Regions from separate parts of the Paenibacillus sp. FSL H8-0280 genome, predicted to be linked through region 1. Evidence: riboswitches for the same ligand, from Rfam matches in the RefSeq annotation. Region 1 holds a riboswitch; the other holds the start of a gene.
The links. Region 1 has a riboswitch for thiamine pyrophosphate ahead of MHI12_RS04445 (ABC transporter ATP-binding protein). Riboswitches for the same ligand answer to the same signal wherever they lie in the genome.
Positions count from the first base shown of each region.

Region 1 (4,198 bases):
TCTCATGAGCGAGGAGAATACTCAAGGCTTCTTCTGGATGCTCAGTCACATATTTCTGTCCTTCCTGGATCGCTTTGACGAACCGGGTAAGTTGGTCTTTTTTTGCTTCAATGCCAGCTTCACTCGCAGTCAGGACCAATTCATAATAATCAGGCACACCATACTCGACAGGGTTAATCGATTTTATGGCATGTCCTTCTTTCTCCAAAATCAATTGCTCATGGTTAATAAAACCACCCATAATTGCATCCGCCTGTCCGGAAGCCAGCGAAGGAATCAGATCGAACCCAACGTCGACCAGATTCATGTTGTCGGGATTGCCGCCATCCTTGCTGATCATCGTGCGTACCATCGCTTCGTACAGAGGAATGGAGGAATAACCAACAGTCTTTCCTTCAAGGTCTTTGGGTGAACTCACGTTGCCATTCGCTTCGGTCAACAGATGCACAAGCGGGTGGCGAACAACAGCAGCAATGGAACGTACAGGAATGTTCTCACCACGAGCGAGCAAAATTTGGGGCTGGTAGCTTAGAGCCAGATCAATTTTCCCGGCAGCAACAAGTTTGAGTGAATCATTGGTATCCGCAGGCATCTGAATTTCGACATCGAGACCTTGATCTGCAAAGTATCCTTTTTCTTGAGCAACGTAGATGAAGGAATGTACTGCATTCGGGTACCAGTCGAGCATGATGGACAGTTTATCTTTAGCGTCTGATGCTGGTTCGGTTGCAGACTTGTCTGTTTGTTGTGCATGGGTTGCAGAGTCTGTTGTTGGCGTGTTTTTGCTGGTATTCGTGGTGCTGCATCCGCTAACGATCAGCAAAAGGCTAATGAGCATGATGGGAAGCAGGGAGTATATACCTTTGTTATTCATAAATGAAGTTCCTCATTTCATCGTTTTGTTTACATCTAATTTCTCTCTAATTTTTATCCAGCTATTTTTTCTCTCCATGACGCCGTATGCTAAACCGTTTCTCTATCCAGGCAATTAGTACAAACAAAACGATACCCAGCAGGGATAACAGCACAATAGCTGCAAACATCGCATCCGTGTTCATGTTGCTGGACATGCGACGGCTGAAGTATCCGAGACCTTTGCTGCCACCGAGCCATTCGCCAATCGTTGCCCCAACTACACAGTACACCACAGACATCTTTAACCCCGAGAAAAAAGAGGGAAGTGCCAGTGGAACCTGGAGTTTGCGAAAAATATCCCACTTGCTGGCGCCCATGGTAAGCAGCAGTTCACGCTGCTCTGGATCGCCTTGGCGGAGTCCATCGTAGGTACTGACCACAATGGGGAAGAATGCGATTAAGAACACGACCGCGACTTTGCTCCACAACGTGTAACCAAACCACAGGATGAATACCGGGGACAGAGCAATCAGCGGGATGGTCTGACTGATCACGATGAAGGGATACAAGGCCTTTTCAATCGATCGGTTCATATGCATGCCTGTTGCCAGCGTAATTCCAGTCACTATGGACAAGCCAAAACCAACAAGAACCTCCATAAAGGTAGCAGGCAGATGTATGGTCAGCAGCAGACGACGATGCTCAATTAGTGAGTTTACGATGGCCGTTGGTGCAGGAATGATGAAGGAGGGCACCCATCCCATAAGCACAATCGTTTCCCAGATCGCCAGTAAAGAGAGCATGAGCAGAATAAACAAACCATATTGGGAAAACGACCTCGAGAGCCACTTTGAACACCACGTCCAAACGCTAACCTCAGCTCTATCATTTTGCATGTAATTGTTCCTCCAGTTGTTTCCTCATCTGCACGAGAGCCGGTTCGTAGATCAGGTCCGAATGCCTTGGGCGTGGTAAAGGAACCGTCATACCCCGTAACTGCTGACCTTGTCCCCCTGGAGTTAACAGAATGATACGGTCACTTAACAGCAGGGCTTCTTCAATGTCATGTGTAATGAACAGCACGGTTTGGCCAAAGCCTTCCCACAGCTCCAGCAACCAGCGATGCATTTCTCGTTTGGTTAAAGCGTCGAGTGCACCGAAGGGTTCATCCAGCAACATGAGCTGCCCGCCTGTAAGCAAGGTACGGAGCAGTGCCACCCGCTGCCGCATGCCGCCGGATAACTCATCCGGATAGGCCTGCTCGTAACCGAACAAGCCGAATCTTGCCAATCCTGCCATGATATCGGCTCGTAGTTTGTCCTTGTCCTGTCGGCCTGGTGCCAATTCGGCAGGCAGCATGCAGTTCTCCATGACGGTTCGCCAGGATAACAGCAGATCTTTCTGCGGCATATAGGCGACTCGTCCGAGCCGTTGTCCTTGCGGTACATCAGCTATATCGATGGTGCCAACGGTTGGCTCATGCAGGCCTGCGAGCAGCTTGAAGAGCGTGCTTTTACCTGATCCGCTGGAGCCAATGAGCGAGACAAATTCTCCTTGTTGGACCTGAAGCGACACATTGGCGAGCACGGGGGAATCCTTTTTTTTAGGAAAAGCGAAGCTAACGTTCTCAATGGTTACATGGTTGTTCATCTGTTCCTCACCCCCTTAATGCCAGACTGCTGGAATAACAACGGCATCCTGTACTCTGCAAAAGAAACAAAAAAGACCCACCCATTTCCGGAGAAATGAGTGGGTCTGTAAGTTAAATCCGCAATTTATCTTCACATACATGAAAAAATTCCGCTTACTAAAAGGCCGCCGCTCCACTTCCCTCCGCTGGTATGATCCAGATCAGGTTCAAAGGGTCCGAATAGTCATATTCGTCTCAGCCGCAAGGCTCCCCTAGTGCAATGTTCAAGATATGCAGTTGTGTGTTCAGCATATATCACTTGAACATGAACTGTAAAGAGGCAGCATGATGGATTTCTTGAGATGAGCGTGGATTCAGACCCGAACAACTGAACAATTTACCTGGGCTCCCTAACCCGATATAATAGTGGTGGCCCGTATAGGCCGGATCACAAAATGCAGGTGGGATTGTTCTCCCTCCTAGGCAGAATGGGGACCCGAGTTGAAAACGTTCAAAAAAGTATATATTGAGATCACGAGTATCTGCAATCTGGCTTGCAGCTTCTGTCCGCAGACGCAACGTGCCAAAGGATTCATTGACCCTGAAGTCTTCAACAATATACTGGAACAAGTTAAACCACACACCAATCATATTTATCTACATGTCAAAGGCGAACCCTTGTTGCATCCCAAAATAGATCTGTTGCTCGATTCCGCACATGAGAAGGGACTCAAGGTGAACATTACAACGAATGGTACACTGTTACCCAAGACTCAGCATAAATTGCTTGGCAAACCAGCGCTGCGGCAGATGAATTTCTCCCTGCACAGCTTCGATGGGCATGAAGGTTCAACAGACCGTGACGGTTACCTGCGTCATATTTTGTCCTTTGTACACGAGGCCGTTAAGCACAATGTCATCATCTCATTCCGGCTGTGGAATCTGACGCAGGATAACTTCACAAATGCTCAGATGAATCGAAATCGGGAGACCCTTGAAGTACTGGAACGTGAGTTCAATCTGGACTTCCGCATTGAGGAAAAAGTGGTTCCAGGCAGCGGGGTAAAAATTGCCCCGAATGTATACCTGAATCAGGACCATGAGTTCCAGTGGCCAAGTCTGGATGCACCTGAAGATGACGGCAAAGGTTTTTGCCATGCACTTCGCGGTCAGGCAGCTGTACTTGTGGATGGAACGGTGGTTCCATGCTGTCTTGATGGCGAGGGTGTAATTAATCTGGGTAATGTGCACGAGAAGTCATTCTCGGAGATTATTGAGGGTGAGCGAGCGAACAATCTGGTATATGGCTTCTCCAAACGGGAAGCTGTAGAAGAGTTGTGTCGAAAGTGCGGTTATCGTCAGAGATTTGGAGCCTGATATCTTATATCAGCAAGCCGGAAGCCATTCAAGATCACACATTTGGAGACAAATGTAGTGGTCTTTCTTTGTTATCGGGAATTCAAGTGAGGGGTACATACGTTACAAATGAGCATACCAGAGGTTGATTTCAGCATATTGCTTGAGAGACCTGGCATGCAAAAAATGCCGATATGACAGGGATTGCAGGATGTCATGATATATCTGATCTAATGATTATTCTAGTTACCTTCCTTATTTGGTAGGATTAGGTTGTGGGTCGGACAGAGGTGCACCTCTGACGAACTTCCAGGACAAGCTCAGGCTTGTACACTACCAAAAAACGAGAGAATAAGG
Region 1 covers NZ_CP150296.1:972,438-976,635, forward strand. Annotated here, with positions in the region: gene MHI12_RS04435 (ABC transporter substrate-binding protein) at 1-874, opposite strand, end outside; gene MHI12_RS04440 (ABC transporter permease) at 936-1,751, opposite strand; gene MHI12_RS04445 (ABC transporter ATP-binding protein) at 1,741-2,505, opposite strand; TPP riboswitch at 2,667-2,769, opposite strand; gene MHI12_RS04450 (radical SAM/SPASM domain-containing protein) at 2,987-3,862, shown strand.

Region 2 (4,198 bases), 490 kb from region 1:
TTAGATTATGAGTTTTCAAAAACGTATTGACCATGTTGGTATTGCCGTACGTGATCTGGAGACCACGCTGCGCTTCTATACGGAGATTGTTGGTCTTGAATTAAAAGACCGGGTAACCCATACTAACGGCGTCATTCAGCTCGCCTTTCTTGGCTTCAATGGAAGTAACGAGACTGAGATTGAGTTAATTCAAGGATACAGCGACAAGCTGCCTTCCGAAGGTACGGTGCACCATTTTGCGATCCACGTGGATGATCTTGATTCTGAGTACAAACGCATTCAATCCACCGAAGCCGAATTTATCGATGGAGAGATTATCACACTGCCTAACGGTTACCGCTATTTCTTCATCTATGGACCTGAAAAGGAATGGATTGAGTTCTTCCAGCGCTAAGAATTGGAGCTGATTTTATGAACATTTTAATTACTGGCGCAGCCGGAAAAATTGGACGTGACTTGTCCCAACACTTGTCAGAGGCATTTCACCTTCGACTTACGGATTTGAATATCGACAGACTGCATACGTATCAAGGGACCGGCCATGAGATCATGACACTGGATGTGACAGACCCCGAAGCCTGTCAGCATGCTTGCGGAGGCATGGATGTGGTTGTACATCTGGCGGGAGATCCTTCCCCGAATGCCGGATTTTATGAATCGTTGTTGGACATCAATATTAAAGGTACATTTAATGTATTCCGTGCAGCTAAAGACCAAGGTGTACGAAGAGTCATTCTTGCAAGCAGTGCTCAGACGATTGAGGGGTACCCCATTGATGCTCAAGTCTATCCGGACATGCCCACACGCCCGCGGAATTTGTACGGGGTTAGCAAATGTTTTGGAGAATCGCTCGCTTCCTATTTTGCGTATACCGAAGGTTTACAAAGTGTTGCGGTACGTATAGGTGCATATGATGATTTTCAACCGGACGGACCAGTGCTGGAGGCAAGGGATATGAGCGCGTATATTAGTCCGGCTGACTTGTGCGATTTGATGTTCAAAGCAATTACAACTACAGATCTGGAGCCCTTCACCATACTGCATGGGATCTCGAATAATCGGTTTAAACGATTGAATCTGGAAACCACTCAGAAACAGGTAGGTTATGACCCAAAATCCGATGCTTTTGCACTCAGTCAGATTGCCTTATATGATTCCCCACGATAATTATTGAAAATAACACATCCAAACAGGCTGTTATACATATGTATAACGGCCTGTTTGATAACTTATACGTGCCCCTATCCAGTTCATGACTGGACAGGTCCCACCCTCTGGCCTATAATTACACCTAGTAATGCCCGTAACTTCATAGTTTCCCAGGGGAGTCGGAATTGGCCGGCTGAGAGTGTATCCCACCAAGATACTAACCCTTAGACCTGATCTGGATCATGCCAGCGTAGGAATCGGAGTATATCGAAATGGCACAGCCCTATGGCTGAACGCCACCTCTCTAACGCCTGCACGCGTCCCGGAATACGGGGCGCTTTTTTTGTTACTATCAGAAAGTATAAGTTTGGAATCATCACCTTCCTGATATTGCAAGAAAAACTACCGCTAAACGCGGTCTGGCTTCTTCGAATGACATCGATAGACGTTTTCTTATGTTTAAAATAACGTCATCCGGATCTCAACTGGTATAAATCTGTCGATTTATGCAAGATGATTGGATATGAAGCCAAGGAGTACCCCGTGCCACTCGGCCGGACATACCGAAGGAGAGAACCACAGATGAAATGGCGTAAAACAATGGGACTGTTGCTCTTATGCGTACTACTGGTGACGGTAGCCGCATGTGGTGGCAAAGAAGCTGCCCCGGCAGAACAGAACGGCAACACGAATGCGGAAAGCAGCAATGAAGGTGACACTGCCGCCCTGAAAGATATTAAAGTGGTGCTCGACTGGACACCGAATACAAATCATACCGGCCTGTATGCGGCCGTGGATCAAGGTTTTTACAAGGCCGAAGGCTTGAACGTGGAGATTGTTCAACCAGGTGCCGGAGGCGCAGATACGATGGTTGCATCGAACGAAGTGCCTTTTGGCGTAAGTTATCAGGAGAGTGTAACTCAAGCCCGCACACAGGGTGTTCCATTGGTCTCCATTGCAGCAGTTATTCAGCATAATACATCCGGGTTCGCTGCTCCGGCGGATCGGAATATCAAATCACCGAAAGATTTTGAAGGTAAAACCTATGGCGGATGGGGCTCCCCTGTGGAAGAAGCCGTGATGCAATCCATTATGGAAGGCGAAGGCGCCGATGTATCCAAAGTGAAAAACATTAACATGGGTGATGCCGACTTTTTCACCGCAGTGAAACGGGATATTGATTTCGCGTGGATTTTCTACGCCTGGACAGGGATTGAAGCCGAACTACGCGGGGAACCGATCGACATGTTATATGTGAAGGATTATTCGGATGCACTGGATTATTACACGCCTGTCCTCGTAACAAACGAGCAGACGATCCAGAACGATCCTGAGCTGGTGAAAGCATTCCTGAAAGCCACTTCCGAAGGATATCAATATGCGATTGATCATCCCGAAGACGCAGCGAACATTCTGATCAAGGCTGTACCGGATCTGGATAAAGACCTCGTACTGGCAAGCCAGAAATGGCTTAGTCCCAAGTACACAGATGACGCCCCGCGTTGGGGTGAGCAAAAGCAGGAAGTATGGCAGAACTACACCGACTGGATGTTTAGCAAAAAACTGCTGGATGAACAGATCGATGTGAGCAAGGCATATACAAACGAGTTCTTACCCCAATAAAATTTCTCATATAAAACGAACTTAATATTTACACGAGGACGGAGAGGACAGAAATAACGTGAAAAAGCGAAGCGGTCGCCTTTATCACCGGATTTTCCCTTTAGAGAAGGGAATCAAAAAAATCTGGGGATAACAGCGATTGGAGGGTTATTCTGTCATCGAAGTGGCAAGTGTAACAGTCATTAGTTCATTTTATATATCACGAAAGGAGCCGTGATCTCTCATGGCAAGTACACTACTCAGCATTCAGGTTATCCCGAAAACGCCAAATGGCGAGAACTCTTATCCTTACGTAGATCGCGCCATTGAAGTTATTCAACAATCTGGCTTGAAATATCAGGTGAACGCGCTCGACACCACGATGGAGGGGGAACTGGAGGAACTGCTGGAGGTTGTCCGTAAAATGCACGAGGTACTCGTGGAGGCTGGCAGCCCAAGCATCATCTCCCAGATCAAAATCGCCCATAGCCCTGCCGGCTTCAGCATGGATACCCTGACGGAGAAGTATCGCTAATGCCTGCCTATTTCAAAAGTGTATGGCCGCCCTTTGTGGCGGTTATTCTCTTTATAGCGATATGGCAGGGAGCCGTCTCCCTCTTCCATATTGAGAAATGGATGCTGCCTGCACCGTCCGACATCGCCCGCGAAGCCGCAACCCAGGCCGAGCGGCTTGGCATGCACGCTTCCGCAACCATTCAGTTAACGCTGATTGGATTCGCCGCTGGCACCGCGGTTGGATTACTGATTGCGATGGTGCTACATTTAGTCCCTTTTCTCAAGTCGGCCCTGTATCCTTTACTTATCCTTAGTCAAAATATCCCAACCATCGCGCTCGCGCCGCTCCTGTTAATCTGGTTCGGGTTCGGGCTGTTGCCCAAGCTGATTACGATCATCCTGGTCTGCTTCTTCCCCGTTGCAGTGGCGGCAATGGACGGCTTGACCCGTACAGATGCAGCGATGATGAACTATATGCGCATGGCTGGTGCGAAACGTCACCAGATCTTCTGGAAGCTGGAGCTTCCCCATGCGCTGCCATCCGTGTTCTCTGGTATCAAAATCGCCGCTACCTATAGCGTGATGGGTGCCATCATCGCCGAATGGATTGGTGCAGACAAGGGTATTGGTTATTATATGATGCTGCAAAAGTCGGCTTATCGCACCGATCGTCTATTCGTGGCGATCATGATTATTGTCGCGCTCAGCTTGCTGCTCTTCCTGTTCATTGCCCTGCTGGAGAAGCTGCTCGTGCGCTGGCGGCCACAGAAGCGATAATAAAGAAGTAATCTGTATATTAGGAAGTGATGACCATATGAATCGGCAACAGGACGAACAAGTCCAGCCTGGACGAGGAGCACACGCAGTGGAGCCAACAAACGGTGAAAAGTTAAACTCGGCTACGCCTAATCGACCTGCCAATACGACTCCT
Region 2 covers NZ_CP150296.1:483,539-487,736, reverse strand. Annotated here, with positions in the region: gene MHI12_RS02330 (VOC family protein) at 8-394, shown strand; gene MHI12_RS02325 (NAD-dependent epimerase/dehydratase family protein) at 412-1,167, shown strand; TPP riboswitch at 1,312-1,424, shown strand; gene MHI12_RS02320 (ABC transporter substrate-binding protein) at 1,732-2,772, shown strand; gene MHI12_RS02315 (thiamine-binding protein) at 2,996-3,286, shown strand; gene MHI12_RS02310 (ABC transporter permease) at 3,286-4,044, shown strand; gene MHI12_RS02305 (ABC transporter ATP-binding protein) at 4,082-4,198, shown strand, end outside.
Region 2: another riboswitch for thiamine pyrophosphate. It lies ahead of MHI12_RS02320 (ABC transporter substrate-binding protein); the one in region 1 lies ahead of MHI12_RS04445 (ABC transporter ATP-binding protein).